4 linked regions of the Immundisolibacter sp. genome follow. The protein of the gene in region 3 interacts with the protein of the main gene of each other region in a pairwise test. Links are inferred from orthologs where the notes say so. Each region holds a gene or a part of one and is shown on either strand. Other genes may lie near its edges.

Region 1 (7,397 bases), on a different replicon or contig from region 3:
AGGTGTTTGCCGGCGGCGACATGGTGCGCGGCGCCGATCTGGTGGTCACGGCGGTTTACGACGGTCGCCAGGCCGCCGAGGGCATCCTGCAGTACCTCGGCGTCTAGGCGGTGGGCAGCCTGCCGCCGCTGCGCAACGACCGCCTGTTGCGCGCCCTGCGCCGTGAGCCGGTGGACCGCACGCCGGTGTGGATCATGCGCCAGGCCGGGCGCTACCTGCCGGAATACCGCGCCACGCGCGGGCGGGCCGGCAGTTTCCTGAGCCTGATGCGCAGCCCGGAACTGGCCACCGAAGTGTCGCTGCAGCCGCTGGCGCGCTTCGATCTGGACGCCGCCATCCTGTTCTCGGACATCCTGACCATCCCCGACGCGCTGGGCCTTGGCCTGCACTTCGTGGAAGGCGAGGGGCCGCGCTTCGAGCGGCCGGTCCGAAGCCGCGCCGACATCGACGCGCTGCGCGCGCCGGACATCGAAAGCGCGCTGCCCTATGTGTTCGATACGGTGCGCATGCTGCGCCGCGAGCTGGCCGGCCGGGTGCCGCTGATCGGCTTTGCCGGCAGCCCGTGGACGCTCGCCTGCTACATGGTGGAAGGCGGCGGCAGCGACGATTTCCGGCTCATCAAGGGCCTGTCGTACACCGATCCGGCGGCCCTGCACCGGCTGCTCGCGCTGCTGGCCGAATCGGTGGCCGATTACCTCACCGCGCAGGCGGCGGCCGGCGCGCAGGCGCTGATGCTGTTCGACACCTGGGGCGGGGTGCTGACCACGCCCGGTTACCGAGAGTTCTCGCTGGCCTACCAGGCGCGGGTGACTGAGCTGCTCAAATCCCGGACGGCAACGCGCGAACTGCCGCTGATCGTGTTCACCAAGGGCGCCGGCCGCTGGCTGGCCGAACAGGCGCAGATCGGCTGCGCGGCGCTCGGCGTCGACTGGACGCAGGAGCTCGGCGACGTGCGCGCCGCCACCGGCGGAAAGGTCGCCCTGCAGGGCAATCTGGACCCGATCGCCCTGTTCGGTCCGCCCGAGCGCATCCGCGCCGAGGTGGCACGCATTCTGGAAAGTTATGGCCCCGGCCCGGGGCATGTGTTCAACCTGGGCCACGGCGTGCTGCAACAGACCGATCCGGATCACGTGGCGGTGCTGGTGGATGCGGTCCACGAGCTGAGTGCGCCGTATCACGCCTGAGCGCGCCCCATGCCGCGGCTGATCCTGAAGGTCGCCATCGACGCGCCGCTGCGGCACCTGTTCGATTATCTGCCCTTGTTCAATGTCCCGCCGCCGGCGGTCGGCTGCCGCGTGCGCGTGCCGTTCGGGCGGCGCAGCCAGGTCGGTCTGGTGGTGGCGCATGCCCGCCATGCGGAGGTGGCCGACGCGCAGCTTCGGCACATCCACGAGCCGCTGGATGCCGAGCCGCTGCTGCCGGCCAGCGTGCTCGAACTGCTGCGCCGGGCGGCCGACTACTACCATGCGCCGCCCGGCGAGGTGCTGGTGGGGACCCTGCCGGGCCTGCTGCGCGCCGGCCGGCCGGCGCGGCCGATGCAGGTCTGGCAATGGGCGCTGACCGAAGCGGCGCCCAGTCCAGACAGCTTGAGCCGGGCGCCCAGGCAGGCTGCTTTGCTCGGTGCGCTAGCGCAGGGTCCATGCGAGGAATCGCAGCTTGACGCGGCGCTTCCCGGTTGGCGGGTCACCGCACGCACGCTGGCCGACAAGGGCTGGATCGAGCGCGCGCCGATAGCCCCCGAAGCCGCCGCCGACGGGCCGCCCGAGCAGGGCCACGCACTCACCACGGCTCAGCGTGTGGCGGTCGATGCGGTTGCGGCCAGCAGCGGCTTCGGCGCCTTCCTGCTCGACGGCGTCACCGGCAGCGGCAAGACCGAGGTGTATCTGACGGCCATCGAAGGGGTGCTCGCCGCCGGCCGTCAGGCGCTGGTGCTGGTGCCGGAAATCAGCCTCACGCCGCAGACCGAGGCACGCTTTCGGGCGCGCTTCGGGGCTGCCGTGGCGGTGCTGCACTCGGGCCTTTCCGACACCGAGCGCCTGGCCGCCTGGCTGGCCGCCCGCGGCGGCCAGGCCGGGGTGCTGATCGGCACCCGCTCGGCGGTGTTCGCGCCGCTGGCCCGGCCGGGCCTGATCGTGGTCGACGAGGAACACGACGGCTCCTACAAGCAGCAGGACGGCTTTCGTTACCACGCCCGCGACATGGCGGTGCTGCGCGCGCGCATCGAGGACGTGCCGGTGCTGCTGGGCAGCGCCACGCCGTCCCTGGAGAGCCTGGCCCACGGCAGGAGCGGCCAGTACCGGATGCTGCATCTGCGCGAGCGGGCCGGCAGCGCCCGCCTGCCGCAATTGGAACTGCTCGACGTGCGTCACCAGCGCATGGCGGGCCTGGTGTCGCCCGCGCTGGCGGGGGCGGTGCGCGAGGAACTGGCCGCCGGCCGGCAGGTGATGCTGTTCCTGAACCGTCGCGGCTATGCGCCGGTGCTGCTGTGCCACGCCTGCGGCTGGGTACCCAAGTGCGACCGCTGCGACGCGCACTACACGCTGCATCGCGGCCGCCGCCTGCTGCTGTGCCATCACTGCGGGCGCGAGCGGCCGCCGCCGACCCGCTGCGAGGGCTGCGGCGCGCAGGACCTGCTGCCGCTGGGGGCCGGCACCGAGCGCATCGAGACCGACATCGCGGCGCTGTTCCCGGACCACCGGGTGCTGCGCGTCGACCGCGACAGCACGCGCCGGCGCGGGGCGCTGGACGCGCACCTGGCCGCCGCGCGCGATGGCAGTGCCGACATCCTGGTCGGCACGCAGATGCTGGCCAAGGGCCATCACTTTCCGGCGGTGACGCTGGTCGGCATTCTCGACGCTGACCAGGGCCTGTTCGCGGCCGACTTTCGCGCCAGCGAGCGCCTGGCGCAGACCATTTATCAGGTCTCCGGCCGCTGCGGGCGCGGCGAGCAGGCGGGCCGGGTGCTGATCCAGACCCACCAGCCGCAGCATCCGGTGCTGCGTGCGCTGCTGCACGGCGGCTACGGCACCTTTGCGGCCGAGCTGCTGGCCGAGCGTGAGGCCGCCGGCTGGCCGCCGTTCAGCCATCTGGCCCTGCTGCGGGCGGACTCGACGCGGCATGAGGACGCGCTGTGGTTCCTGGGCGAGACCCTGTCGGTGGCGGCGGAAATCGGCCACGCCGGGGTCGAGCTGCTGGGTCCGGTGCCGGCGCCGATGCCCAAACGCGCCGGCCGTTACCGCGCGCAGCTGCTGCTGCAGGCGCAGCGGCGGGCGCCGCTGCACGCGCTGCTGCGCGCTTGGTTGCCGGCGCTGGCGCAGCTGCCGGCGGCGCGCCAGGTGCGCTGGTCGCTGGACGTGGACCCGCTGGATACCTACTGATCGACACCCGCGCAAGGCCCGACTGGCCGCCCCTGGCACGGCCACTGCTAGCCCAGTTATAAGCCCCCGACATTGCCTGTCCCGGATGAAACCTGCCTCCTTGCGCGTCATGCTGGTCGATGACGACCTCGAACGCCGCGCGCTGGTGGCCGCCGCACTGAACGATGCTGGCCTGGCAGTGGTGGCCCAGCTGGGCACTGCCGACGGGCTGTTGCGGGCGGTGGCCGGTTGCACGCCGGACGTGGTGATCATCGACCTGGAATCGCCCGACCGCGACATCCTGGAGAACATGCGCTGCCTGTCGCGCGACAACCCGCATCCGGTGGTGATGTTCGCCACCTCGTCCGATAGCGACGCCATTCGCGAGGCCATCGAGGCCGGCGTCAGCGCCTACGTGGTCGACGGCCTCAGTCCCGGCCGGGTGCGCTCGGTGGTGGAGGTGGCGGTCGCGCGCTTTCGCCAGTACGCATCGCTACAGCGCGAACTGGCCGAGGCGCGCACCAGTCTGGCGCAGCGCAAGCTCATCGATCGCGCCAAGGGCATCCTCATGGAGCGCGGCCGGCGCACCGAAAGCGAGGCCTACCATGCCCTGCGCAAGCTGGCCATGGATCAGAACAAGACCATCGCCGACATCGCCCAGGGCGTGATCGACACCGCCGAGTTGTTCAAATGAGCCCGAGCCTGCCGACCCCGGAACTGCCCCGGCTGCGCCTGGGCTACATCCCGCTCACGGACGCCGCGCCGCTGGTGGTGGCGCTGGAGAATGGCCACTTCGAGCGCTTCGGGCTGGATGTGAGCCTGTCGCGCCAGCCGTCGTGGGCCACGCTGCGCGACAAGCTCGGCATCGGTCATCTGGACGGCGCGCACCTGCTGGCGCCGATGGCGCTGGCCTGTTCGCTGGGTGTGGAAGGCGTGCCGCAGCGGCTGGTGACAGCGCTCAGTCTTGGCCTGGGCGGCAATGCCATCACCGTCGCCGACAACCTGTACCGGGACATGCAGGCGGCGGCGGGCGGCCAGCCCGTGACCGCGCAGGCACTGGCCAGCGTCATCGCGCGGCGCCGGGCGGCAGGCGCCGATCCGCTGACCTTCGCGACGGTCTATCCGACCTCCAACCACACCTATCTGCTGCGCTACTGGCTGGCCGCAGCGGGCATCGACCCGGACCGTGACCTGCGCCTGATCGTGGTACCGCCGCCGCAGATGGTGCAGCGCCTGAAACAGGGCGACATCTACGGTTACTGCGTCGGCGAGCCCTGGAACACGCTGGCGGTGCGCGACGGCATCGGCTGCATCGTCGCCACCGGGCACGACGTGTGGAACAACGCGCCGGAAAAGGTGCTGGCCGTGGGCGCCGCCTGGGCGCAGCGCTACCCGGCCACGCACATGGCGCTGATCTGCGCCATCGTCGAGGCCGCCCGCTGGCTCGATGAAAGTCCCGAAAATCGCCTGCAGGCGGCGCATCTGCTGGCCGGCGCGACGTACCTGAACCTGCCGGTGGAGGTGATTGCGGCCTCGCTCAGCGGCCACCTGACGCTCGACCAGCGCGGCACGCAGCGCGAGCTGGCGGACTTTCACGTCTTTTACCGCTATGCCGCCAACTTCCCCTGGCGCTCCCATGCGCTGTGGATGCTGCGGCAAATGGTCCGCTGGGGACAGCTGCCGGCCGATGTCGATCTGCTGGCCGCGGCCCATGCCACGTACCGCCCGGACATTTACCGGCTGGCCGCGGCCCGTCTGGGCGTGCCGGCGCCGGTCGTGGACATGAAGGCCGAGGGCGGCCATCGAGGCCCCTGGAAACTCGGTGAGGGCAACGCCGCGGTGGCGCTGGGCCCCGACCGTTTCATCGACGGGGCCGTGTTCGACCCGGCGGATGTTGGCGCGAAGATTGCTCAATAAATTCATGTAATCCGAATCGGCGGGGCAGCTTCTCAGAGGGCGCCCACCGATTCGAAACCGCCCCAACGATGGAGCGGCCTGCGTTCGCCAAAGACGGTGAGCCGAACAGGACCCTGGTTTGTGCCAGGGCGGTGTTACGCGCTTGAACCGACAGTCATGGACGAACGACCCCACCTGATCGTGATCGGCAACGGCATGGCCGCCAGCCGCGCCGTGGACGAGCTGCTGGCCCGCGCGCCGCAGCGCTACCGCATCACCGTACTGGGCGCCGAACCGGCGCCCGCCTACAACCGCGTGCTGTTGTCGGCCGTGCTGGCGGGCGAGGCGGCCGCCGAGCAGCTGCGTTTGCAGCCCAAAAACGATCTGCAGGCCCACGGCGTGCGCGTGCTGACCGGTCAGCGCGTGGCAGGCATCCAGCCGCAGACGCGCCGCGTGCTGCTGGCGAATGGCGAATCGCTCACGTACGACCGCCTGCTGCTGGCAACCGGTGCCCGCGCCACCCACCCGCCATTGCCCGGCAGCCGCCTGCCGGGCGTGATCGCCTTTCGCACCCTGAGCCACCTCGAACGCCTGCAGGACGCCTGCGCGGCCGGCGGCGAGGCAGTGGTGGTCGGCGGCGGGCTGCTGGGCCTGGAAACCGCCGCCGGTCTGGCCCGCCAGGGCATGGCCGTCACGGTACTGCACGCGGCCGGCCATCTGCTGAACCGCCAGCTCGACCCGCTCGCCGCGGCCATCCTGCAAACGCAGCTCGAAGCCCGCGGCATCCGCTTCGAATTGAACGCCCGCGCCGAGGCGCTGCTGGGCGAGCAGCACGTTGAAGCCGTCCGGCTGGCCGATGGCCGCGAGTTGCCGGCGCGGCTGGTGGTGTTCGCGGTCGGTATCAGCCCGCGCGCCGAACTGGCCCGCGAGGCCGGGCTCGCCTGCAACCGCGGCGTGCTGGTCGACGACGCACTGGCCACCTCCGATCCGCACATCGACGCCGTCGGCGAGTGCGCCGAGCACCGCGGCATCAGCTACGGCGTGGTGGCGCCGGTCCACGAGCAGGCGGCGGTGTGGGCGCGGCGCATGGCCGGCGACGACAGCGCGCTCTATGTCGGCTCGGTGGTGTCCGCTCAGCTGAAGGTCAGTGGCATCGACGTGTTCTCCAGCGGCGACCTCGACGCGCCCGATACGGACGATCTGGTGCTGCGCGACCCCACGGCCGGCGTGTACCGGCGCCTGCTGCTGGCCGGCCCCCGCGTAGTAGGCGCGGTGCTGGTCGGCGACGTGTCGGACGGCCCCTGGTTTCAGCAACTCATCGCTTCCCGAACCGACGTTTCTGCCGCCCGCGAGGTGCTGCTGTTTGGTCGGTCGTTGGCCGAGCCGCGACTGGCGGACGGCGTTTCCCCATCGTCCTGCGAGGACAAAGCCATGCAAAAGACGCGACTGGTAGTGATCGGCAACGGCATGGTCGGCCAGCATCTGGTGGACACGCTGGCAGAAACGGCGGCCGACCGCTTCGAGCTCACCGTCTGCGGCGAGGAAACGCGTCCGGCCTACGACCGCGTGCACCTGAGCGAGTATTTCGGCGAGAAATCCGCGGCTGAACTGGCCCTGACCACGCCGGATTTCTACGCCAGGCATGGCTTCACCCTGCGTACCGCCACGCCGGTGACGGCCATCGACCGCGCCGCGCGCAGCGTGACGACCGCTGCCGGCGAGGAACTGGCCTACGACAAGCTGGTGATCGCCAGCGGCTCGTTTCCGTTCGTGCCGCCGGTGCCGGGCCGCGAACGGCCGGGCTGTTTCGTGTACCGCACGCTCGATGACTTGGACGCCATCCGCGCCAGCGCGCAGGGCGCGCGGGTCGGCGTGGTGGTCGGCGGTGGCCTGCTGGGCCTCGAGGCGGCCAATGCGCTCAAGGCCCTGGGGCTGGAGGCGCACGTCGTGGAGTTCGCCCCGCAGCTGATGGGTGTGCAGCTCGACGCCGGTGGCGGCGCCGTGCTGCGGCGCAAGGTCGAGGCGCTTGGCGTGCGCGTGCACACCGGGCGCAACACGCGCGAAATCGTGGACGGCGAAGCCTGCCGTCACCGCATGGTGTTCGCCGACGGCGAGCACCTGGAAACGGATCTGATCGTGTTCTCG
Region 2 (7,454 bases), on a different replicon or contig from region 3:
CCATCAGCGCGGCGGTCAAGGCCGGTGACATCGGCGGCAAGCCGGGCGATACGCTGCTGCTGCGCGGCCTTTCCGGTATCAAGGCCGAACGCGTGCTGCTGGTCGGCTGCGGCAAGGCCGGCGAGCTGAACGAAGGCGCCTACCAGCGCATCGTCGCCGCGGCGGCCGCAGCCGTGGGCCGGCTGCACTGCGCCGATGCGGCTCTTTACCTTGCGGAACTTGCCGTCGCCGGACACGACGAGGCCTGGCGCGTGCGCACGGCCGTCGCCGCCGCCGATCACGCGCTGTACCGCTTCACCGAGTACAAGCGCGAACCGGGCAAGCAGCACCTGAAGACACTCGCCATCGGCTGCGGCGCGCGCCAGGCCAAGACCCTCGACGCGGCGCTGCGTCAGGGCCAGGCCATCGCCGCCGGCGTAACGCTTGCGCGCAATCTGGGCAACCAGCCGGCCAATGTGTGCACGCCGAGCTATCTGGCCGAGCAGGCGCAGGCCCTGGCCAAGGCGCACGACCTGCATATCGAAGTGCTCGAAGAGGCGCAGATGCGCGAGCTGGGCATGGGCGCCCTGCTGGCGGTGGCGCAGGGCAGTCGCCAGCCGCCCAAGCTGATCGTGCTCAAGCACCTGCGCGGCAAGTCCAAGGCGGCGCCGCTGGTGCTGGTCGGCAAGGGCGTGACCTTCGATTCGGGCGGCATCTCCATCAAGCCCGGCGCCGGCATGGACGAGATGAAATTCGACATGTGCGGCGCCGCCTCGGTGCTGGGCACGCTCAAGGCCGCGGCGCTGCTGGAGCTGCCGGTGAACCTGATCGGCGTGATCCCAGCCAGCGAGAACCTGCCCGACGGCCAGGCCGTCAAGCCGGGCGACATCGTCAAAACCATGGCCGGCAAGACGGTCGAGATTCTGAACACCGACGCCGAAGGCCGCCTGCTGCTGTGCGATGCGCTGACCTACGTGGAGCGCTTCAAGCCGGACGCCGTCATCGACATCGCCACGCTCACCGGCGCCTGCGTGGTCGCGCTCGGCAACCACGCCCACGGCCTGCTGGGCAACGATCAGAAGCTGATCGACGCGCTGCTCGCCGCCGGCCGTACGGCGCACGACCGCGCCTGGCAGTTGCCGCTGTGGGATGACTACAAGGAGCAGCTCAAAAGCCCGTTCGCCGACCTGCCGAACGTGGCCGGGCGCGAGGCCGGCACCATCACCGCCGCGGCCTTCCTGGCGGCCTTCACGGAAAAACTGCGCTGGGCGCACCTGGACATTGCCGGCACCGCCTGGAAGTCCGGCAAGGACAAGAACTCCACCGGCCGCCCGGTGGGCCTGCTGGTGCAGTACCTGCTGGATCGCGTCGCCGGCTGATGGCGGAGGTCGATTTCTACGTGCTGGAGGGCGATCCGCCGCCCGACCCGCAGCAGTTCGTCTGCCGCCTGCTGGACACGGTCCACCGGCGCGGCGGCGAGGTGCATGTGCACGTCGCGGACGAGGCGGCCGCCCACGCGCTCGACGCCCGGCTGTGGAGTTTCAGCGCCGGTTCCTTCGTGCCGCACCGCCTGGTGGGCACGCCGGGCCGGGCGCCGGTGTGGATCGGCTGGCAGCCGCCGGCGCAGCCGGGCGAGGTACTGCTGAACCTGGCCGACGAGGTGCCGCATTTCTTCAGCGGCTTTCGGCGCGTGCTGGAGCTGGTGCCGGCCGATCCGCCGGGCCGCGACCGTGCCCGGGCACGTTACCGTTTTTACCGCGAGCGCGGCTACCCGCTGCGTAAACACACGCTCGGAGGTGGCGCATGAACGGCGAAATCCGCGACCCGGAACTGCCGGACGACGACGACATCCCGACCCTGACCGATATCGTCGTGCCCGGTCGCCTGCGTGCCGATCCGTCGGCCGGCGAGGGGGCAGGGCAGGCAACGCCCGAGTTCGTGTTCGACATCGACTTCACGCCCAAGCCCACGCCTGGCGAGCAGGTCTACGACTTTCGTGCCCCGCCACCGCCAACCGAGCCGGTGCCGGATGCGCCCGCCGTCGCGGCGCCGCCGCTGCAGGAGGACGAGCTGCCGCTGCCCTGGGTTGACGGGAGCGCGCCCGAACAGGTCGAGACAGAAAGCACCTCGCCGCCGCCGCCAGCCGACGCAACCCAGCCGCTGAGCCCCCCGCCCGTGGCCGCGGTCGAGCCGCCCGACCCGGACGCACAGGCCCTGCTGCGCGCGCTGCTGGCCGAAATCGGCAATGGCCTGGAGCAACGCCTGGCGCACGAGCTGGCCCTGACCGAACAGCGCCTGCGTGCCGCCGTGCGCGAGGAGCTCGATACCCGCCTGTGCGAACTGCTGGCCGGCACCCCACCCACCGCCTGATCCCGCGCCGCTGCCGGCGCCGCCCCATGGACAAGAACTACGACCCCGCAGCCATCGAACAGCGCTGGTACGACCAGTGGGAACGTGCCGGCCACTTCAAGCCATCCGGCACCGGCAAGGACCCCTTCTGCATCGTCATCCCGCCGCCGAACGTCACCGGCAGCCTGCACATGGGGCATGCCTTCAACAATACGGTGATGGACCTGCTGATCCGCCACGCGCGCATGTGCGGCCGGGACACGCTGTGGCAGGTCGGCACCGACCACGCCGGCATCGCCACGCAGATGGTGGTCGAGCGCCAGCTCGCTGCTGAAGGCAAATCCCGTCACGACCTGGGCCGCGAGGCGTTCCTGGAGCGCGTGTGGCAGTGGAAGGCCGAATCCGGTGGCGCCATCACGCGCCAGCTGCGGCGGCTGGGCGCCTCCTGCGACTGGTCGCGCGAGCGTTTCACCATGGACGCCGGCCTGTCCAAGGCCGTGTCCGAAGTGTTCGTGCGCCTGCACGAGCAGGGCCTGATCTACCGCGGCAAGCGGCTGGTCAACTGGGACCCGGTGCTGCAAACGGCCATCTCGGACCTGGAGGTGGTCAGCGAGGAAGAACAGGGCCACCTGTGGCACATCCGCTATCCGCTTGCGGATAGCGACGGGCACCTGACCGTCGCCACCACGCGCCCGGAGACGCTGCTCGGCGACACCGCCGTGGCCGTGCACCCGGACGACGAACGCTACCGGCACCTGATCGGCCGAATGGTCAAGCTGCCGCTGTGCGACCGGCAGATTCCGGTCATCGCGGACGACTACGTGGACCCGGCCTTTGGCACCGGGTGCCTGAAGATCACCCCGGCGCACGATTTCAACGACTACGCCGTCGGCGAGCGCCACGGCCTGCCCAGGATCAACGTGTTAACGCCCGACGCCCGCATCAACGACGCCGCGCCGGCCGCCTATCAGGGTCTGGACCGCTACCAGGCCCGCAAGCGCGTCGTGGCCGATCTGGAAGCCGCCGGCCTGCTGGAATCGGTCAAGGACCACACGCTGATGGTGCCGCGCGGCGATCGCACCGGCGCCGCGGTCGAGCCGTACCTGACCGACCAGTGGTACGTGGACCTGACGCGCGAGACGCAGCCGGACGGTCGCCCCGGCGGCCTCGCCGCCATCACCCGGCCGGCGCTGGAAGCCGTGCGCTCCGGCAGCATCAAGCTGATTCCGGACAACTGGGAAAAGACCTACGCGCAGTGGCTGGAGAACATCGAGGACTGGTGCATCAGCCGGCAGATATGGTGGGGGCACCGCATCCCGGTCTGGTACGGCCCGGACGGCAAGGATTATTCCGGTCACGACGAGGCCGACGTGCGCGCTCGCCACGCCCTGCCGGCCGACCTGCCGCTGCGCCAGGACGAGGACGTGCTCGACACCTGGTTCAGCTCCGCGCTGTGGCCGTTCTCGACCCTGGGCTGGCCGGAGCCGACGCCGGAACTCAAGCGCTATTACCCGACCGACGTGCTGGTCACCGGCTTCGACATCATCTTCTTCTGGGTCGCCCGCATGGTGATGATGGGCCTGCCGTTCGCGGGCGAGGTGCCGTTTCGCACGGTCTACGTGCATGGCCTGGTGCGTGACCACGAAGGCCAGAAGATGAGCAAGTCCAAGGGCAACGTGCTGGACCCGCTGGACATCATCGACGGCGTGGACCTGGACACCCTGATCGCCAAGCGCACCGCCGGCCTGATGCAGCCGCAGATGGCGAAAAAGATCGAGCAGGCCACGCGCAAGCAGTTCCCGCAGGGCATCCCGGCCTACGGCACCGATGCGCTGCGCTTCACCTTCGCCTCGCAGGCAACGCTGGGCAGGGATATCAAGTTCGATCTGGCCCGCTGCGAGGGCTACCGCAACTTCTGCACCAAGCTGTGGAACGCCGCCCGCTTCGTGCTGATGAACACCGAGGGCATGCCGTCGCTGCCCGCCGAACCGGTGCGCTACGGGCCAGCGGAACGGTGGATTCGCCGCTGTCTTGCCGAGACGATCACCAAGGTGGACGCGGCGATCGCCGAGTACCGGCTCGATTACGTGGCCAGTGCGCTGTACGAGTTCGCCTGGGGCGAGTACTGCGACTGGTACATCGAACTGGCCAAGCCGGTGTTGCAGGAGCCGGATGCCGATCCGGCGCATACGCTCGGTGTGCGCCGGACCCTGGTCGAAGTGCTGGAAGCCCTGCTGCGCCTGGCGCACCCGCTGATCCCCTTCATCACCGAGGAGATCTGGCAGCAGGTAGCGCCGCGCGCCGGCAGGGGCGGCGACACGATCATGCTGGCCGCCTGGCCATCGGCCCTGGACTTCGATCAGGACGCGCAAGAAACCGCCGAAGCCGTCGCGCAGATCAGCTTGTTGGTCGAGGTGGTGCGCGCCGTGCGTAACCTGCGCGCGGAACTGAACCTGCCGCCGGGGCAGGCGGTGCCGGTGCTGCTCAGTGGCGACGGCGACCTGCGCACGCGCCTGGAACGCAACGAACACCTGCTGCGCCGCCTGGCCCGCGTGGCCAGCGTCGAGTGGGTGAGCGATGCCGCCGCGCCGCAGGCGGCCACGGCGCTGGTCGGCGATCTGACCGTGCGCCTGCCGCTGCACGGATTGGTGGACGCCAGCGCCGAAATGGACCGCCTGGGCCGGGAAATCGCCAAGCTCGAGCAGGCCATCAGCCGTGCCGAGGCCAGACTCGCCAACCCGGCCTTCGTGGACAAGGCGCCGCCGGAGGTCGTCGACACCGAGCGGGCGCGTCTTGCGGAATTCGCCGATCAGCGCGCGACGCTGGCCGCGCAGCGCGAGCGGATGGCGACGCTGGCGGGCTGACCGGCCGCGGCGGCGTGAGCGGAGCACGCTGCCGCGGGTGTATCCACCGCTGTACGGGCCTGGGTGAGCACGCGAAGCTTCGCAGCGAGGGCGCCGCCCCACAGGGAAGCACCCCCACCTGTGGGAGGCCCGCCTCGGGCCGAATCTTCGAACCACAGCGATCGCGCTTGGGATTCGCGCCGGGGCGGCGCTCCCACAGGGCCGTGCTCCCACAGGACAAGCCCGTGGGAGGCCCGCCCTCGGGCCGAATCTTCGGGTTACAGCGATCGCGCTTGGGATTCGCGCCGGGGGCGGCGCTCCCACGGCGCCTCGATCGCCAGCGGCAGTCTGGGTTTGTCGGCGGGTCGTCAGTTCAGGGTCAGCGCGCGGCGGCCGAAGAACTGACGCTCGAATTCCAGGTCGTCCTGCAGCTGGCGCAGGCGTGCCTCGATGGTGGCCAGCTGCGCAAACGCAATCGGTTGCAGCTTGCTGGCCCGGCGCAGTTGCTCCATGGCCAGCTCCAGACGACCGTTCTGGACATGGTATTCGGCCCGCATCTGGAAGGCCTCGATCTTGTCGCCGCGCTGGTCGGCGGCCCGCGCCAGCAGCTCCAGAACCTGCGGCGCGGGGTCTGCCTGGTGTGCCTGGTCGCTGAGCAGGGCGCGCGTGACGGCCGGATGGCCCGAGCGCAGTTCCGCCTCGGCAAGCAGGATCAGCAGGGCCTGACTGTCCGGGTAGAGCTTCAGGTCGGCACGTGCCAGCGCGCTGGCGGCCGCCGGTTGATTGGCGGTCAGGGCCAGCTCCACCTGCGCCACCTGGTACGGCAGGAAGTCGGGCGCTTCGGTGCGCAGGGCGATCAGCCGTTCGCCCGCCGCCGGGATACGGCCGGCGCGCATCAGCGCCAGCGCCTCGCCATAGCGCCACGCTCGTGCCGCCTGCGCCTCACCGGGCATGGCGTTCTGTTCGTAGTAGCGCAGCGCCTCGGCTGGCCCGCTGGCGGTCAGCACCCGCACGCGCTCGCGCATGTGCAGAAACAGGCCGCTGTCCGGCAGGCGGCGGCCGGGCATGCGCTGCGCCCGGTCCCGGGACTCGGCGACGCGATCCAGGGTCACCGGGTGGGTGCGCAGGAAGGCCGGCAACTGTTCGCCGGCCGAGAACCGCGATGCCTGATGCATGCGTCCGAAGAAATCGGCCATGGCACGGGCGTCGAAGCCGGCGGCTGCCAGGGTCTGGATGCCGATGCGGTCGGCTTCGGACTCGTTCTGACGGGTGAAGTCGATCTGGTTCTGCACCGCGCCGGCCTGCACGGCGGTGATGGCCGCCACGCCGGCATCGCCGCCGCCGTAGGCGCCCAGGATGATGGCGCCCAGCATGGCGGCGATGGTCGGCATGGTCATGCGCTGCTGATGTTCGAAGGCGCGCGGCAGGTGGCGCTGGGTGACGTGCGCGATTTCGTGGCCAAGCACGGAGGCCAGCTCGTCTTCGCTCTCGGTGGTCAGAATCAGGCCGCTGTGTACGCCGATATGGCCGCCCGGGCCGGCGAAGGCGTTCAGCGTGGGGTCGACCACCACGAAAAATCCAAAGGGATTGCGCGCATCGTCGGCACTGCGGGTGAGGCGCTGGCCGATGCTGTCGACGTAGCCGGCGACCAGCGGATCGTCCAGCACCGGCAGACCCTGGCGCACCTGGCGCATGAAGGCGACGCCGATGCGCTGTTCCAGCTGCGCTGACAGCAGCCCGCCGGCGGCGTCGCCGATTTCGGGCAAGGCAATTTCCGCCTGCGCAGCCGGCAGACACAGGCACAGGACAAGGCAGACGAGGCGACGCAGCATGGATGGGCGCAAGGGCAGGGCGAACGGTATCGGCTAAGACAGTATGCTTTAGCTGGAGTTACGCCACTGCACCGCCGCCATGACTGAATCGACCATTACCCAGGAACTCGACACCAGCGGCCTGCTGTGCCCCTTGCCGGTGCTCAAGGCACGCCGGGCGCTCAACACCATGCAGTCCGGGCAGTGTCTGCGGGTGATTGCCACCGACAGCAAGGCGCCGGGCGACTTCGCCGCCTATTGCGAACAGTCCGGAGACGTCCTGCGTCAGGTGACGCAGGACGGCGAGCGTCATCTGATCGTGCTGCAGAAGCGCTGAACGGCCGGCCCGTTCAGCCGAGCAGCGTCTGGCGTAGGTAGATCAGCAGCATCAGCAGCAGCAGCGTGACGACCCACGTCAGGGCGTAGATCAGGGTTGCACGCCTGGCGCGCTGGCGTTCGAACCAGGTGCGCG
Region 3 (7,150 bases):
ATATGCCGGCGCTGCTTCGGCGGACACCATCGTTTACTACGCCGAGACTGGCGCTGGTGGTATTCGACAGGATGTTGATGTGACGTTGACGTCCCCAACTACGCGAAACATCTCCATTGCCTACGACAGTTCGCTGTGGGCCTCGATCACCTCTGCGACGCTGACCGTGTTGTTGGGCGGCGACCGGCTTGATGTGCAGCGGGAATTCGCGGACGTGGCCACGATTGAAGGCGTTGATCCGTTTGTCGGCAATGTGGAAATTGATGGTACCGCCACGCAGGCGTTCTGGGCCATCGATGTTGCTGACAAACTTCTGGCGCCCGATCATTTCACTCCGCTTATGTTCACGCTCAAGGCCGTTAGCGGAGATTTCGACTATCGCAACGCACGGTTGACGGTGAATTTCACCCCGGTTCCCGAGCCCGCCACGACTGCCCTGCTGGGCAGCGGCCTGCTGGTAGCGGGGCTGGCGCTGCGTCGACGCCCTTCCTGATCGGTCGGGTCTGCGTTATGCGGCGCGGCGCTCATTCGGGCGCCGCGCCCTGTCTGTAGAGAGATGGCAAGGTCCTCACGTCGCTGCGCTCCTCAGGACGACGGGGTGTTGGTGTGGCGCGGTGCGGTGCGGATTCGCGGCGGGGGCGCCGCTCCCACGGGGGGCTTCCACAGCGGCTTTTCCTGTGGGAGGCCCGCCCTCGGGCCGAATCTTCGGGTGCGGCGGGCGCGGTCCGGATTCGCGGCGGGGGCGCCGCTCCCACGGGAGGCTTCCACAGCGGCTTTTCCTGTGGGAGGCCCGCCCTCGGGCCGAATCTTCGGGTGCGGCGGGCGCGGTGCGGATTCGCGGCGGGGCGCCGATCCCACGGGAGCCTTCCACAGCGGCTTTTCCTGTGGGAGGCCCGCCCTCGGGCCGAATCTTCGGGTGCGGCGAGCGCGGTGCGGATTCGCGGCGGGGGCGCCGATCCCACGGGGGGCTTCCACAGCGGCTTTTCCTGTGGGAGGACCGCCCTCGGGCCGAATCTTCGGGTGCGGCGGGCGCGGTGCGGATTCGCGGCGGGGGCGCCGCTCCCACGGGCTCCCACGGGAGGCTTCCACGGCGGCTTTTCCTGTGGGAGGCCCGCCCTCGGGCCGAATCTTCGGGTGCGGCGGGCGCGGTGCGAATTCGCGGCGGGGGCGCCGCTCCCACGGGAGGCTTCCACAGCGGCTTTTCCTGTGGGAGGCCCGCCCTCGGGCCGAATCTTCGGGTGCGGCGGGCGCGGTCCGGATTTGCGGCGGGGGCGCCGATCCCGCGGTGTCGCTCGCACAAGGGTTGAGAGCAAGCGGCTGCCGGCATCGAGGCGGCTTCCGGCGCGACGGTGCTTGCCGTAGGGCGATGCTTGGCTGACGGTGCGCCTTGTGGCGGCGGGCGGGGCGGCCGGATAATGCCGGCCCGGCCGCGCGCACCGTCGCGCTGCCAACGACCCGATCCGACTCCCGCGTACATGACACCCAGCGAACGGCGCGTTACCGGCACCCTGTCGGCCATCTACATACTGCGCATGCTGGGGCTGTTCCTGCTGCTGCCGGTGCTGGCGCTGTACGCCGAGACGCTGCCCGGCGCCACGCCGGCCATGATCGGTCTGGCACTCGGCATGTACGGCCTGACGCAGGCGGTGTTCGGCATTCCCTTCGGCAGCGCGTCGGACCGGTTCGGGCGCAAGCCGGTCATCACGGCTGGCCTGTTGCTGTTCAGCGCCGGCAGCGTGCTGGCGGCGGCTGCGCACAGCGTGACCGTCATCATCGCCGGCCGGGCGCTGCAGGGCGCAGGCGCGGTGGCGGCGCCGATCATGGCGCTGCTGGCCGATCTGCTGCGCCCGGAGCAACGCAGCAAGGGCATGGCCGCCATCGGCATCAGCATCGGCGGGGCCTATCTGGTGTCGCTGCCGCTGGGGCCGGTGCTGGCGGCCTGGCTGACGGTGCCGGGCATTTTCCTGATGATCGCCGTGCTGGCGCTGGTCATGATCGGCCTGCTGTGGTGGCAGGTGCCAACCCCGGTGGTGTCGCGCGCGGTCAGCCGGCCGAGTGGGCAACTGCGCGTGGCGCTGAGCGACCCGCATCTGCTGCGGCTGTACTTCAGCATCATGGCGCTGCACATCCTGATGACCGGCACGTTCGTGGTGCTGCCGCCGCTGCTGCGCGACAACCTGCACCTGCCGGCGGCGCAGCATCTGTGGCTGTATCTGCCGACCGTGCTGCTGTCGATCGCGGCCATGGTGCCGCTGATCGTCTACGCCGAGCGGCGCGCCCGCCTGAAGCAGGTGTTCGTGGCCATGGTGGGGCTGCTCACCGGCGGCCTGCTGGTGCTGCTGGAGGGCAATCACGTGCTGTGGGGCGTGGCGGCCGGGCTGCTGGCCTTCCTGATCGCGTTCAACGTGCTGGAGGCCACGCTGCCGTCCATGATGTCGCGCCTGGCACCCATGGCGGGTCGCGGGACGGCGATGGGCGTGTATTCCACGGCGCAGTTTCTGGGGGCTTTCATCGGCGGAGCAGGGGCCGGGTGGCTGCGTGGCCATCACGGCGCCACGGGTGTGCTGCTGGCCGGCCTTGCGCTGTGCGTGATCTGGCTGGCGATATCGCTTGGCCTGCAGGCACCGGCCCACCTGAAAACGCAGCTGGTCGACGTGGGTCGGTTGAGCCCCGAGCAGGCGCGCACGCTGACCGATGAACTGTCGGCGCTGGTCGGCGTGGCCGAGGCGGTGGTGATTCCGGAGGAAGGTGTAGCCTACCTGCGGGTGGATGGGCAGCGGTTCGAGCCGGCCAGCCTGGAGCGGTTCTCGGCGGCGAAAATTTGATGATTTCGATATTACGGAGGCGGTCATGGCGCGCGGCATCAACAAGGTAATTCTGATCGGCAACCTGGGGCGCGACCCCGAGGTGCGCTACACGGCCGGCGGCTCGGCGGTGGCCAATCTGCGCATCGCCACCACCGAGTCGTGGAAGGACAAGCAGACCGGCGAGAAGAAGGAAGCCACCGAATGGCACAGCGTGGTGCTGTTCGGCAAGCTCGGCGAGATTGCCGGCGAGTACCTCAAGAAGGGCCGCACGGTGTACATCGAAGGCCGCTTGCAGACGCGCAAGTATCAGGACAAGGAAGGCGTCGAGCGCTACAGCACCGAAATCGTCGGCTCGGACATGCAGATGCTCGGTGGCGGCGGCGAGGGCCGTGGCGAAGGCGGTGGCAGTTACGGCGGCCGCCAGAGCGGTGGTGAAGAGCCGACCTGGGGCGGCGGTGCGCCGGCGGCGGCTGGTCGACCGGGCGGCGGCGCCAGCAAGCCTGCGGCCGACGACTTCGGCGGCGATTTCGACGACGACATCCCGTTTTAGGAATCGGTCGTGCCGGTGGCAGCCGTCCGGCGTACACGGCGGCTGAAAAGCCTTTTGTGGCTTGAAACCCCTGCCGTCGCCGACCTGCCAGAGCCTGCTGTTGCGCGCTGTATCCTGATCACATGAGCTCCACACCGTCCGCCGTCCAGGCGCCCGATCCACTGGCCGCCGCCCTCACGCAGACCCTGCACGCGCAGGTCTGCGCCTTGCTGCCGCGGGGCCTGCAGGGTCTGGTGGTGCAGGTGCCGGGGCACTGGCCGGCCGTGGACCTGGGCGGGCGCGGCGAGCGCGCCTGGTCGGTGGTCATGGCCGGGCCGGGTGCGCCGGCGGCGGGTGTCGGCCTGCGCGCCGATCCGGCCGCCTGGCCGCTGGCCAGCGACAGCGCGGCGGTGGTGATCCTGCTGCACGTGCTGGAACACGTGGCCGATCCGGCACCGATCCTGGCCGAGGCCGAGCGGGTGCTGATGCCGTTCGGGCGGCTGCTGGTGGCCGGCTTCAACCCGTGGAGCCTGTGCGGGCTGCGTGGGCTGGCCGAGCGCTTCGGCAATCATTCCCGCGACTGGTGGCCGCAGCATTTGCGCTCGGTGGGCGAACTGCGTCAGTTGCTGGCCCGCCTGCCGATGCAGGTGGAGGACGTCACGACGGCGTTTTTCCGCCTGCCGCTGGAGCGGCAATGGGCGCTGCGCGGTACGCGCGTCATGGAGCGCATCGGCCCGCGCCTGCTGCCGCGCGGTGGCGGGCTGTATTGCCTGGCCGCCAGCAAGCGGCGCTTTGCGGTGCGCCCGCTGCGCCTGCAGTGGCAGCGCCTGCCGGTTTACGCAACACCTGCGCAGCGGCTGCCGGCCGGACGGGCGGCGGCATGAGCCAGCCGGTGCAAATCTTTGCCGACGGCGCCTGCCGCGGCAATCCGGGTCCGGGCGGCTGGGGCGCGCTGCTGCGCTACGGCGAGCAGGAGCGCGAGCTGTGGGGCGGCGAGGCCCACACCACCAACAATCGGATGGAACTGACGGCCGTGATTCGCGCGCTGGAGGTGCTGCAACGGCCAAGCCGGCTGCACATCGTCACCGATTCGCAGTACGTGCTGCACGGCATCACGCAGTGGCTGGCCGGCTGGAAACGGCGTGGCTGGCGCACCGCCGACGGCAAGCCGGTCAAGAACCAGGAGCTGTGGCAGCGTCTGGACGAACTGTTGGTGCCGCACCAGGCCGAGTGGACCTGGGTGCGCGGCCACACCGGGCATCCGGAAAACGAGCGCGCCGACGCCCTGGCCAATCGCGGCATCGATGAACTGCTGGGCGGCAAGGCGGCGGCGGGCGCGGGTGGCCGGCGATGAGGCAGATCGTTCTGGATACCGAGACCACGGGCCTGTCGCCGTCCGAGGGCCACCGCGTGATCGAAATCGGCGCCGTCGAGCTGCTGAACCGCCGCCTGACCGGCAAGCATTTCCACCACTACCTGCAGCCGGACCGGCCGATCGACCCCGGCGCCGAGGAAGTGCACGGCATCAGCAACGAATTCCTGGCCGACAAGCCGCGCTTTGGCGACGTGGCGGCGGAATTCCTGGAGTTCATCGCCGGTGCCGAGCTGGTGATCCACAACGCCGACTTCGACATCGGCTTTCTGAACGCCGAGCTGGCACGCCTCGACAACGGGACTCCGGATCGCATCGACGCCCTGTGCAGCGTGCTCGATACGCTGCCGATGGCGCGGCGCCTGCATCCTGGCCAGCGCAACACGCTGGACGCCCTGTGCCGCCGCTACGGCGTGGACAACTCCGGGCGCAGCCTGCACGGCGCGCTGCTGGACGCGCAGATTCTGGCGGATGTGTACCTGGCCATGACCGGCGGCCAGGTCACGCTGCTGCTGGGTGACGAGGCCAACGCCGCGCACGACGGCAATGCGGCCCAGCCGCTGCGCGTTCGCGCCGACCGACCGGCGCTGCCGGTCACCCTGCCGACCGAGGACGAGATGCTTGCCCACATGGCGCGTCTGAAGGCCATCGACAAGGTCAGCGGCGGGCGTTGCCTGTGGCTGGCCGGCGGCGTCGATTCCTGACTGTCCGGCTTGGGTAAACTTGCGGACCGATTTTTTTCGCGCCACCCCCTTTCGTTCACGACCCATAAAGGTAGACCCATGAGCCAGGCCTTCTCCATCCGCGTGCAGCAATCCGGCGCCGAGTACCCCTGCGCCCCGGACGATACGGTGCTGCGCGCCGGTCTGCGGGCGGGCGTTGGCCTGTCCTATGAGTGCAACGTCGGCAGCTGCGGCAGCTGCAAGTTCGAAGTGGTGGAAGGCGAGGTGCGCACCCTGTGGGAGGAAGCCCCGGGCCTGAACCCGCGCGATCGTCAGCGCGGCCGGCTGCTGGCCTGCCAGTGCGTGCCGGTGAGCGACTGCGTGATCAAGCCGATGATCATCGACGATCATTTCATCCCGACCGACACGCCGCGCCGGTTCAAGGGCGAGTTGCTGGCCGTCCGCGATCTGACGCACGACATCCGCGAGTTCGTGTTCAAGGATAACCAGCCGGCCGGCTTTCGGCCGGGCCAGTACGCGCTGCTGCACCTGCCGGGTGTAGCCGGGCCGCGTGCCTATTCCATGTCCAACATCCGCAACGCCGACGGGCGCTGGGAGTTCATCATCCGCAAGGTGCCCAACGGCGCCGGCACCGCGGCGCTGTTCGACCTGAAGGTCGGCGACCACATCGACATCGACGGCCCGTACGGCCTGGCCTACCTGCGCACCGAGATCAAGCGCACCGTGGTGTGCATCGGCGGCGGCTCGGGCCTGGCGCCCATGCTGTCGATTGCCCGCGGGCTGGTGGCGGACCCGTCCATGGATGGCGTGAAGCTGAAGTTCTTCTATGGCGCCCGCGGGCCGCGCGACCTGTGCGGCGAGGAGGAACTCAAGGCCCTGCCGGGCTTTGGCGATCGCATCGAGTTTTTCCCCGCGCTGTCCGATCCGGACCTGGCCAAGGCCGGCAGCTGGACCGGCCTGCTCGGCTTCATCCACGAGCAGGTCAAGGCGCACATCCCGGCCGACCAGCTGATGGAATGCGAGTTCTACACCTGTGGCCCGCCGGTGATGATCAATGCCGTCATGCAGATGCTGGGCGGCGAGCTGAAGGTACCGCCGGACCGCATCCATTACGACAGCTTCGTCTGATCGGTGCGCCACCCGCGCGTCCTGCTGGGCGCGCGGCGGCACTGGCTGGGCCGGCTGCGGGATCGAGGACGCCGGCCGCATTGCCGAGCAGGCCGGCGCCAGGGCGCTGGTCAGAAGCCACGTCATTTCGCACAACGCGAGCGACGATCGCCTGCGCCTGGCCAGCCGGCATTACTCCGGCCGGCTGGTGCCGGGGCACGATCTGGCGGCCATCGGCATAGGCCGCCGGCGCGCGGCCTGACGAAGCGTCTCAGATGATCGGCGGCAGCAGCGGTACCAGGCCGTCGCTGTTCAGCAACGCCACTTTCTTGTGGGCGATTCGCCACTGGTCGCCGTGCCGCTGCAGGCGGTATTCGCACTGCGCCGGCAGGATCTCCAGCACCTGATCGCGGCGCTGGTCGTTCTCGCGGTACAGGTAGATCACCTGGTTGCAGGCGATGTCGGCGCTGTCGCCATCGGCGCGCTCCACAAGCACGTTGCTGACCGTGTGCACGCTGCGGATGGGCGGGTCGCCCACCCAGTAGAACGGGCTTTCGGCCCGGTCGAGGCGGTCTTCCACCATGGACGGCGTGGCGTAGACGATGGAGCAATGCAGCTGTGGATCGCCGTCGGCGTCGCCGTTGGGCACCCA
Region 4 (7,369 bases), on a different replicon or contig from region 3:
CCAGCGGCAAGGTCACGCGCGGCTGGCTGGGTGTGCTGATCCAGGACGTGACGCGCGAGCTGGCCGAATCCTTCGGCATGCCGCAGCCGCGTGGCGCGCTGGTGGCGCGCGTGATGCCGGACGGGCCGGCCGCCAAGGCCGGCATCGAAGCCGGCGACATCATCCTGCGCTTCAACGGCGAGGACATCGTCTATTCGAGCGACCTGCCGCCGCGGGCCGGCCGCACCGCCGTCGGGCGCAAAGTGGCCGTGGAAATCCTGCGCGCCGGCAAGCCGCGCACGCTGCAGCTGACCGTGGAGGCACTGCCCGCCGAGGCCCGTTCCGCGACCGGCAAGCCTGCGCCGGCCAAGGTCAGTTCCGACCGACTCGGCCTGCTGGTGGCGGACCTCACCGACCAGCAGCGCGAGCGTGCCGGCGTCGAGCGCGGTGGCGTACTGGTACGCCGGGTGGACGCAGGCGCCGCACAGGAAGCCGGTGTGCAGCGCGGCGACGTGATCCTGTCGGTGAACAGCCAAACCGTGGACGACGCCGCCGGCTTCAAGCGCCTGGTCGATCGCCTGCCGGCCGGCAAGGTGGCGCGCCTGCTGGTGCAGCGCGGCGACAACCCGCTGTGGTTGGCGCTGCGGGTGCCAAAGTAGGCGGCTCAGGAGCCTTCGGGGGCCAGGCGGGGCGCGTGTTATAGTGTGGCGCCTTTGGAAGGGGCGCTGCGGCGCCCCTTCCGTCGTTATGGATCAGGCTCGGCAGGCGTTCGGGCCGGCGGCTGGCGCCGACCCGAACCGTCATGCGCCACTGGAACCGGGCCGCGAGCCCCACCCACCCTTCTCCATTCGGTCCGCCCCCGACCTGCCGATGACGCCCCTCGACCGAATTCGCAATTTTTCGATCATCGCCCACATCGACCACGGCAAATCGACCTTGGCCGATCGCTTCATCCAGCGCTGCCAGGGCCTGACGCAGCGCGAAATGTCGGCGCAGGTGCTCGACTCCATGGACCTGGAGCGGGAGCGCGGCATCACCATCAAGGCGCAGAGCGTGTCGCTGCGCTACGTGGCCGCCGACGGCCATGAATATCTGCTCAATTTCATCGACACCCCCGGTCACGTCGATTTCTCATACGAGGTGTCGCGCTCGCTGGCGGCCTGCGAGGGCGCGCTGCTGGTGGTGGACGCGGCGCAGGGCGTGGAAGCCCAGACCGTCGCCAACTGCTACACCGCCATCGAGCAGGGCCTCGAGGTGCTGCCGGTGCTGAACAAGATCGACCTGCCGACCGCCGAGCCGGAGCGGGTCAAGCGCGAGATCGAGGAAATCGTCGGCATCGACGCCGAGGACGCCGTGTGCGTGAGCGCCAAGACCGGCCAGGGCGTGGACGACGTGCTGGAGGCGCTGATCGCGCGCATTCCGCCGCCCAAGGGCGATGTCGATGCGCCGCTGCAGGCGCTGGTGATCGACTCCTGGTTCGACAACTACCTGGGCGTGGTCGGACTGGTGCGGGTCATGAACGGCGCCCTGCGGGTCGGCCAGCGCATCCGCGTGATGTCCAACGCACGCGTGTTCACCATCGACCGGCTCGCCATCTACACGCCCAAGCGGCGCGACGTGACCGAGCTGGGCCCGGGCGAGGCCGGCATCGTGATTGCCGCCATCAAGGACATCGACGCCATCCCGGTCGGTGACACCATCACCGAGGACGCGCGTCCGGCGCCGGCCCAGTTGCCGGGTTTCCAGCGCATCAAGCCGCGCGTGTTCGCCGGCCTGTTCCCGGTCGACTCGTCCAGCTACGAGGCGCTGCGCGAGGCGCTGCGCAAGCTGCGCCTGAACGACGCCTCGCTCAGTTTCGAGCCGGAGACCTCGCAGGCGCTCGGTTTCGGCTTTCGCTGCGGGTTTCTGGGCATGCTGCACATGGAAATCGTGCAGGAGCGCCTGGAGCGCGAATATGACCTTGAACTGATCACCACTGCGCCGACCGTGCTCTACGAGGTGCTGACCCGTTCCGGCGAGGTGCTGCTGGTGGACAACCCGGCCAAGCTGCCGGACCCGTCCCAGCTGCAGGAAATCCGCGAGCCGATCCTGGCCGTGACCATTCTGGTGCCGCCGGCGTATCTGGGCGCCGTGCTCGGCCTGTGCGAGGAAAAACGCGGCCGCCAGACGCGCATGAGTCACCTGGGCGGGCAGGTGTCGGTGCAGTACGACATCCCGGCGGCCGAGGTGGTAGCCGATTTCTTCGACCGCCTCAAATCCGTCAGCCGCGGCTTTGCCTCCTTCGACTACGAATTCACGCGCTTCGAGCCGGCCGATCTGGTCAAGCTCGACGTGCTGGTCAACAAGGAAAAGGTCGATTCGCTGTCGGCCATCGTGCACCGCCAGACCGCCGCCCAGCGCGGGCGGGAGCTGGTCGCCAAGATGGTCGAGCTGATCCCGAGGCAGATGTTCGAGGTGCCGATCCAGGCCGCCATCGGCGCCAAGATCGTGGCCCGCGAGTCGGTGCGCGCCATGCGCAAGAACGTCACCGCCAAGTGCTACGGCGGCGACATCACGCGCAAGCGCAAGCTGCTGGAAAAGCAAAAAGAGGGCAAGAAGCGCATGAAGCAGGTCGGCAACGTGCAGATTCCGCAGGAGGCCTTCATGGCCGTGCTGCACACCGGCAAGGAGAAATAAGCCGTGGATTTCGCGCTGCTGCTGTTCCTGCTGCTGGTCGTCAGCGGCGTGATCTGGGCGATCGACGAAATCTGGCTGGTGCGTCACCGCAGCGCGGCCGGCACGCAGCCCCAGAAAATGCCCTGGTGGGTGGAGTACGGGCGCTCGTTCTTCCCGGTGATCCTGGCCGTGTTCCTGCTGCGCTCGTTCCTGGTGGAACCGTTTCGCATTCCGTCCGGCTCCATGCTGCCGACCTTGCACGTGGGCGATTTCATCCTGGTCAACAAGTTCGCCTACGGCATCCGCCTGCCGGTCATCGACAGGAAGATCATCGACATCGGCAGCCCGCAGCGGGGCGATGTGGTGGTGTTCCGCTACCCGCCCGAGCCGTCGATCGATTACATCAAGCGCGTGGTCGGCGTGCCCGGCGATCGCATCGGCTATTACGACAAGGTGCTCTATGTGAACGGCGAGCCGGTCACGCAGCGCGACGGCGCGAAGCCGGTGCAGGATGGTGGCGTGGAGTTTCTGCGCCTGCCGGAACAACTCGGATCGCACCATTACGAGGTGCAATGGATGCCGCAGCGACCGAGTCCGCAGGGCGAGGTGGTGGTGCCGGCCGGGCAGTATTTCGTGATGGGCGACAACCGCGACAACAGCAAGGACAGCCGTTACTGGGGTTTCGTGCCGGACCAGAACCTGGTCGGCAAGGCGTTTTTCATCTGGATGAGCTGGGATGGTGGGCAGTTTGCAGTCAACTGGCGGCGCATCGGCTCCAGTATTCCGTGATACGCGCCTGTTTCATTCAGCGCCGACCGGTTGATAATGCCTCGGGCCGCAAAGACGGCCTGATACCGGGAGCGTCCGACATGCAAAAAAAACTGCCCGCTGGCCGTCAAGGCGGCTGGTCCTTTTTCTCGCTCGCCATCGCCCTTGCCGTGGCAGCGCTTTTTTTCATGGTCGGCCTGGCCATGTATCCGGGGTATTACGAAGCCTTCGCCGTGCGCAAGGCGGTCAACTCGCTGGCCGAGGACAGCACCATCGGCCAGATGGGCAAGCCGGCGATATGGAGTCTGCTCGAAAAACGCTTCGACATGAGCGGTCTTTACAACCCCACGCCGACCAAGAACGACCTGAAGATCGATTACGACAAAAAGACCGGCAAGAAGCGCATCGTCGTCGAGTACGACTACAAGGCGCCGGTGTTCTACAACATCGGCGTGACGATGCATTTCCGGCATGAGCTGCAGGTCGAAGGCACGGTGAGCGGAAGCGATTGACGGACCCGCTGGACCTGTTGCAGCTGCGCCTGGGCCATCGCTTCGCCGACCCGGGCCTGCTGCGCCGCGCCCTGACCCACCGCAGTGCGCGGCGCCAGCACAACGAGCGCCTGGAGTTCCTGGGTGATGCCCTGCTTGGATTCGTGATCGCCGAGGCGCTGACGCAGCGTTTTCCCCAGGCCACCGAGGGCGAGCTCACGCGCCTGCGCGCGCGCATGGTCAGCGGCGAGGCGCTTGCCGTGGCCGCCAACGAACTGCGGCTGGGCGAATTCCTGGAACTGGGTGCCGGCGAGCGCAAGACCGGCGGCCATCGCCGGGCATCCATCCTGGCCGACGCCTTCGAGGCCCTGGTCTGCGCCATTTACCTGGACGCCGGCATCGAGGTCTGTCGCGAGCGGGTGCTGCACCTGCTGGGCCCGGCGCTGGCGCAGCTGCAACCGGGCGAGACACTCAAGGATCCGAAAACCCGCCTGCAGGAATGGCTGCAAAGCCGCGCCCTGGAGCGACCGCAGTACCATCTGGTCAGCGAACAGGAACAGGCCGGCGTGTGGCAGTTCGAGGTCGAATGCCGGGTGCCGCCGCTGCCGGACCCCGTCCGCGGCGCCGGCGGCACCCGCCGCGCCGCCGAACAGGCCGCCGCCGCCGCCGCACTGGAACGACTGCAAACTCATGACTGACACCACACCCGTCGAACACTCCGGCTACGTTGCCATCGTCGGTCGCCCCAACGTCGGCAAGTCCACGCTGATCAACCGCCTGGTGGGGCAGAAGCTGGCCATCACCTCACCCAAGCCGCAGACCACGCGTCACCGCCTGCTGGGCATTCGCACCGAGGGCGGCGTGCAGGCCGTGTTCGTCGACACGCCGGGCATCCACCCCGGCCAGGGCCGGGCGCTGAACCGGTATCTGAACCGCACCGCCACCGGTGCCCTCGAAGGCGTGGACCTGGCGCTGATGGTGGTGCAGGGCACGCACTGGACCGCCGACGACCAGCGGGTACTGGAACTGGTCAAGGCCAGCGGCCGGCCGGCGGTGGCGGTGGTCAACAAGATCGACCTGGTCCCGAACAAGGCGGCGCTGTTTCCGCAGCTCGAACAGCTCGGCGCACAGGGCTGCTTTACCGAAATCGTGCCGGTGTCGGCCCGCAAGGGCACCAACGTCGAGCGGCTGATGCAGATCGTCGGTCGCCTGCTGCCGGCCGGCGGGGAGCTGTTTCCGGAAGATCAGGTCACCGACCGCAGCCTGTCGTTCATGGCCGCCGAACTGGTGCGCGAGAAGCTCATGCGCCATCTGCACCAGGAGCTGCCCTACGTGTGTACGGTCGGCATCGAGAGCTTCGACGAGCAACCGGGGCGCACCGAAATCAGCGCCATCATCTGGGTCGAGCGGCCCAGCCACAAGGGCATCGTCATCGGCAAGGGCGGCGCCATGCTCAAGCAGATCGGCAGCGAGGCGCGGGCGGACCTGGAGAAACTGCTCGAAACGCACGTCTTTCTGCAGCTGGTCGTGCGCGAGAAAAGCGGCTGGACCGATGACGATGTGGCCCTGCGCACGCTCGGCTACCAGAGCGAGTAGTCGGGCCCGCGCGCATGGTTCCAGAACAAGCGGGCAGCCGCGCGCCGGTGTTGCTGGCGCCGGCCTACGTGCTGCACCGCCGGCCCTACCGTGACAGCAGCCTGCTGCTCGAATGCTTCAGCCGCGAGCACGGCCGCGTCGGCCTGGTGGCGCGCGGCGGGCGCGGGCGCCTGGCCGGCGTGCTGCAACCGTTCGCCCCGCTGCTGCTGTCCTGGACCGGCGCTGGAGACCTCAAGACCCTGACCCAGGCCGAGCCGGATGGTTATGTCGATCCGCTGCAGGGCGCCGCGCTGGCGGCGGCGTTTTACCTGAACGAGCTGCTGCTGCGGGCCTGTGCGCGGCTGGATGCGCACCCGGCCGTGTACGCGGCCTACCGGCGCGCGCTCGAAACCCTGACCGGCGGGGTGGCTGACGAGCCGGTGCTGCGCCGCTTCGAGCGCGACCTGCTGGCCGAGCTCGGCTACGGGCTGCAGCTGGAGCACGATGTCGACGGCGCCGCCATCGAGCCGACCGCCCGCTACCACTACCAGGCCGAACGTGGCGCCACTCGGACGCCCGACGGCGACTTGCCCGGCGCCGCACTGCTGGCCCTGCGCGACGACACCCTGGGCGAGCCGGCGCACCTGCCGGCCTGCAAACGCCTGCTGCGGGCGCAGCTCGCCTGGCACTTCGGCGACAAGCCACTGAAAAGCCGCGAGCTGTTCCGCGCCCTCGCCGGCCAGACGCCGCGTCCGGAAATGCCCTGATGAACGATCACGCCCCATCCCGCCCGCCGCTGCTGGGCGTCAACATCGATCACGTCGCCACGCTGCGCCAAGCCCGCCGCACCGTGTATCCGGACCCGGTGCTGGCCGCCTTCGAGGCGCTGGCCGGCGGCGCCGACTTCATCACCCTGCATTTGCGCGAGGACCGGCGGCACATCCAGGACGCCGACGTGACGGCGCTTCGCGAGCGCCTGCCGTGCCGGCTGAACCTGGAGATGGCCGTCACCGACGAGATGATCGGCATTGCCGGTCGCCTCAAACCCTCCGACTGCTGCCTGGTGCCGGAGCGGCGTGAGGAGCTGACCACCGAGGGCGGGCTCGAAGTCGCCGGCCAGGAGCCCCGCATCGCCGATGCCGTGGCGCGTCTGTCGGCGGCCGGCGTACAGGTGTCGCTGTTCATCGACCCCGAGCCGCGGCAACTGGCCGCCGCCCGCCGCTGCGGCGCGCCGCTGGTGGAACTGCATACCGGCCGTTATGCGGATGCCGCATCCGCAGCCGAGCGCGCAGCCGAACTTGCGCGCATCCGTCAGGCGGTGGACGAGGGGCGGCGCCTGGGTCTCACCGTCAACGCCGGCCATGGCCTGAACCTGGACAACGTCGCCGCCATCGCCGCCCTGCCCGGCATTGCCGAGCTGAACATCGGCCATGCGCTGGTGGCGCGGGCCGTGTTCGTCGGCCTGCGCGCGGCGGTGGCGGAAATGCAACAGGCCATCGCGCAGGCGTCGCGGTGATCGCCGGCATCGGTGTCGACATCGTCGCGGTGGCGCGCATCGCGCGCATCCTGGACCAGCATGGCGATCATTTCGCCCGTCGCCTGCTGGCCGACAGCGAGTGGCAGGACTACCTCGCCAGCCCCGCCCGCGCACCGTTCATGGCCAAGCGCTTCGCCGCCAAGGAGGCCTTCGGCAAGGCGCTGGGTACCGGCATCGCCGACGGCGTAACGCTGCCCCAGATCGCCGTGGCGCACGACGCCGCCGGCCGGCCGCTGCTCGAACTGTCCGGCGCCACGGCCGCGCACTGCGCCCGCCGCGGCATCGTCGCCTGGCACCTGAGCCTGGCCGACGAGCGGGACCACGCGGTGGCGATGGTGGTGCTGGAGTGCCCCTGATCGGCAGC

Evidence for each region.
Region 1: the proteins of ssb (region 3) and H5U26_RS13710 interact in binary tests that used the Escherichia coli proteins (3 or more experiments, as listed by UniProt). The link is inferred for Immundisolibacter sp. from one-to-one orthologs.
Region 2: the proteins of ssb (region 3) and H5U26_RS14100 interact in binary tests that used the Escherichia coli proteins (3 or more experiments, as listed by UniProt). The link is inferred for Immundisolibacter sp. from one-to-one orthologs.
Region 4: the proteins of ssb (region 3) and recO interact in binary tests that used the Escherichia coli proteins (3 or more experiments, as listed by UniProt). The link is inferred for Immundisolibacter sp. from one-to-one orthologs.

Annotation. Positions count from the first base shown.
Region 1 is NZ_JACIZD010000019.1:18,429-25,825, forward strand. Bases 844-3,785 are described here. They hold H5U26_RS13710 (primosomal protein N'), read left to right. Parts: upstream 844-1,193; coding sequence 1,194-3,377; downstream 3,378-3,785. Other genes in these bases: hemE (uroporphyrinogen decarboxylase), read left to right, coding at 844-1,184; H5U26_RS13715 (ANTAR domain-containing protein), read left to right, coding at 3,463-3,785. In the rest of the region: H5U26_RS13700 (FAD-dependent oxidoreductase), read left to right, coding at 1-107; more of hemE, read left to right, coding at 120-843; more of H5U26_RS13715, read left to right, coding at 3,786-4,050; H5U26_RS13720 (CmpA/NrtA family ABC transporter substrate-binding protein), read left to right, coding at 4,047-5,273; nitrite reductase large subunit NirB, read left to right, coding at 5,430-7,397.
Region 2 is NZ_JACIZD010000021.1:13,485-20,938, forward strand. Bases 73-3,071 are described here. They hold H5U26_RS14100 (DNA polymerase III subunit chi), read left to right. Parts: upstream 73-1,357; coding sequence 1,358-1,786; downstream 1,787-3,071. Other genes in these bases: H5U26_RS14095 (leucyl aminopeptidase), read left to right, coding at 73-1,358; H5U26_RS14105 (hypothetical protein), read left to right, coding at 1,783-2,349; H5U26_RS14110 (valine--tRNA ligase), read left to right, coding at 2,376-3,071. Outside these bases: more of H5U26_RS14095, read left to right, coding at 1-72; more of H5U26_RS14110, read left to right, coding at 3,072-5,192; H5U26_RS14115 (M48 family metalloprotease), read right to left, coding at 5,540-7,003; H5U26_RS14120 (sulfurtransferase TusA family protein), read left to right, coding at 7,083-7,319; H5U26_RS14125 (TIGR00341 family protein), read right to left, coding at 7,333-7,454. UniProt on the Escherichia coli protein: Part of the beta sliding clamp loading complex, which hydrolyzes ATP to load the beta clamp onto primed DNA to form the DNA replication pre-initiation complex.
Region 3 is NZ_JACIZD010000012.1:26,917-34,066, forward strand. Bases 1,909-4,603 are described here. They hold ssb (single-stranded DNA-binding protein), read left to right. Parts: upstream 1,909-2,850; coding sequence 2,851-3,357; downstream 3,358-4,603. Other genes in these bases: H5U26_RS11810 (MFS transporter), read left to right, coding at 1,909-2,825; H5U26_RS11820 (methyltransferase domain-containing protein), read left to right, coding at 3,480-4,220; rnhA (ribonuclease HI), read left to right, coding at 4,217-4,603. Also shown: H5U26_RS11805 (PEP-CTERM sorting domain-containing protein), read left to right, coding at 1-493; more of H5U26_RS11810, read left to right, coding at 1,476-1,908; more of rnhA, read left to right, coding at 4,604-4,690; dnaQ (DNA polymerase III subunit epsilon), read left to right, coding at 4,687-5,412; H5U26_RS11835 (2Fe-2S iron-sulfur cluster-binding protein), read left to right, coding at 5,491-6,519; H5U26_RS11840 (aromatic-ring-hydroxylating dioxygenase subunit beta), read right to left, coding at 6,770-7,150. UniProt on the Escherichia coli protein: Plays an important role in DNA replication, recombination and repair. Binds to ssDNA and to an array of partner proteins to recruit them to their sites of action during DNA metabolism. Acts as a sliding platform that migrates on DNA via reptation.
Region 4 is NZ_JACIZD010000001.1:543,997-551,365, reverse strand. What follows is about bases 4,456-7,369. They hold recO (DNA repair protein RecO), read left to right. Parts: upstream 4,456-5,503; coding sequence 5,504-6,235; downstream 6,236-7,369. Other genes in these bases: acpS (holo-ACP synthase), read left to right, coding at 6,981-7,361; pdxJ (pyridoxine 5'-phosphate synthase), read left to right, coding at 6,235-6,984; era (GTPase Era), read left to right, coding at 4,584-5,489; rnc (ribonuclease III), read left to right, coding at 4,456-4,591. In the rest of the region: H5U26_RS02665 (DegQ family serine endoprotease), read left to right, coding at 1-638; lepA (translation elongation factor 4), read left to right, coding at 850-2,655; lepB (signal peptidase I), read left to right, coding at 2,659-3,423; H5U26_RS02650 (DUF4845 domain-containing protein), read left to right, coding at 3,504-3,914; more of rnc, read left to right, coding at 3,911-4,455. UniProt on the Escherichia coli protein: Involved in DNA repair and RecF pathway recombination.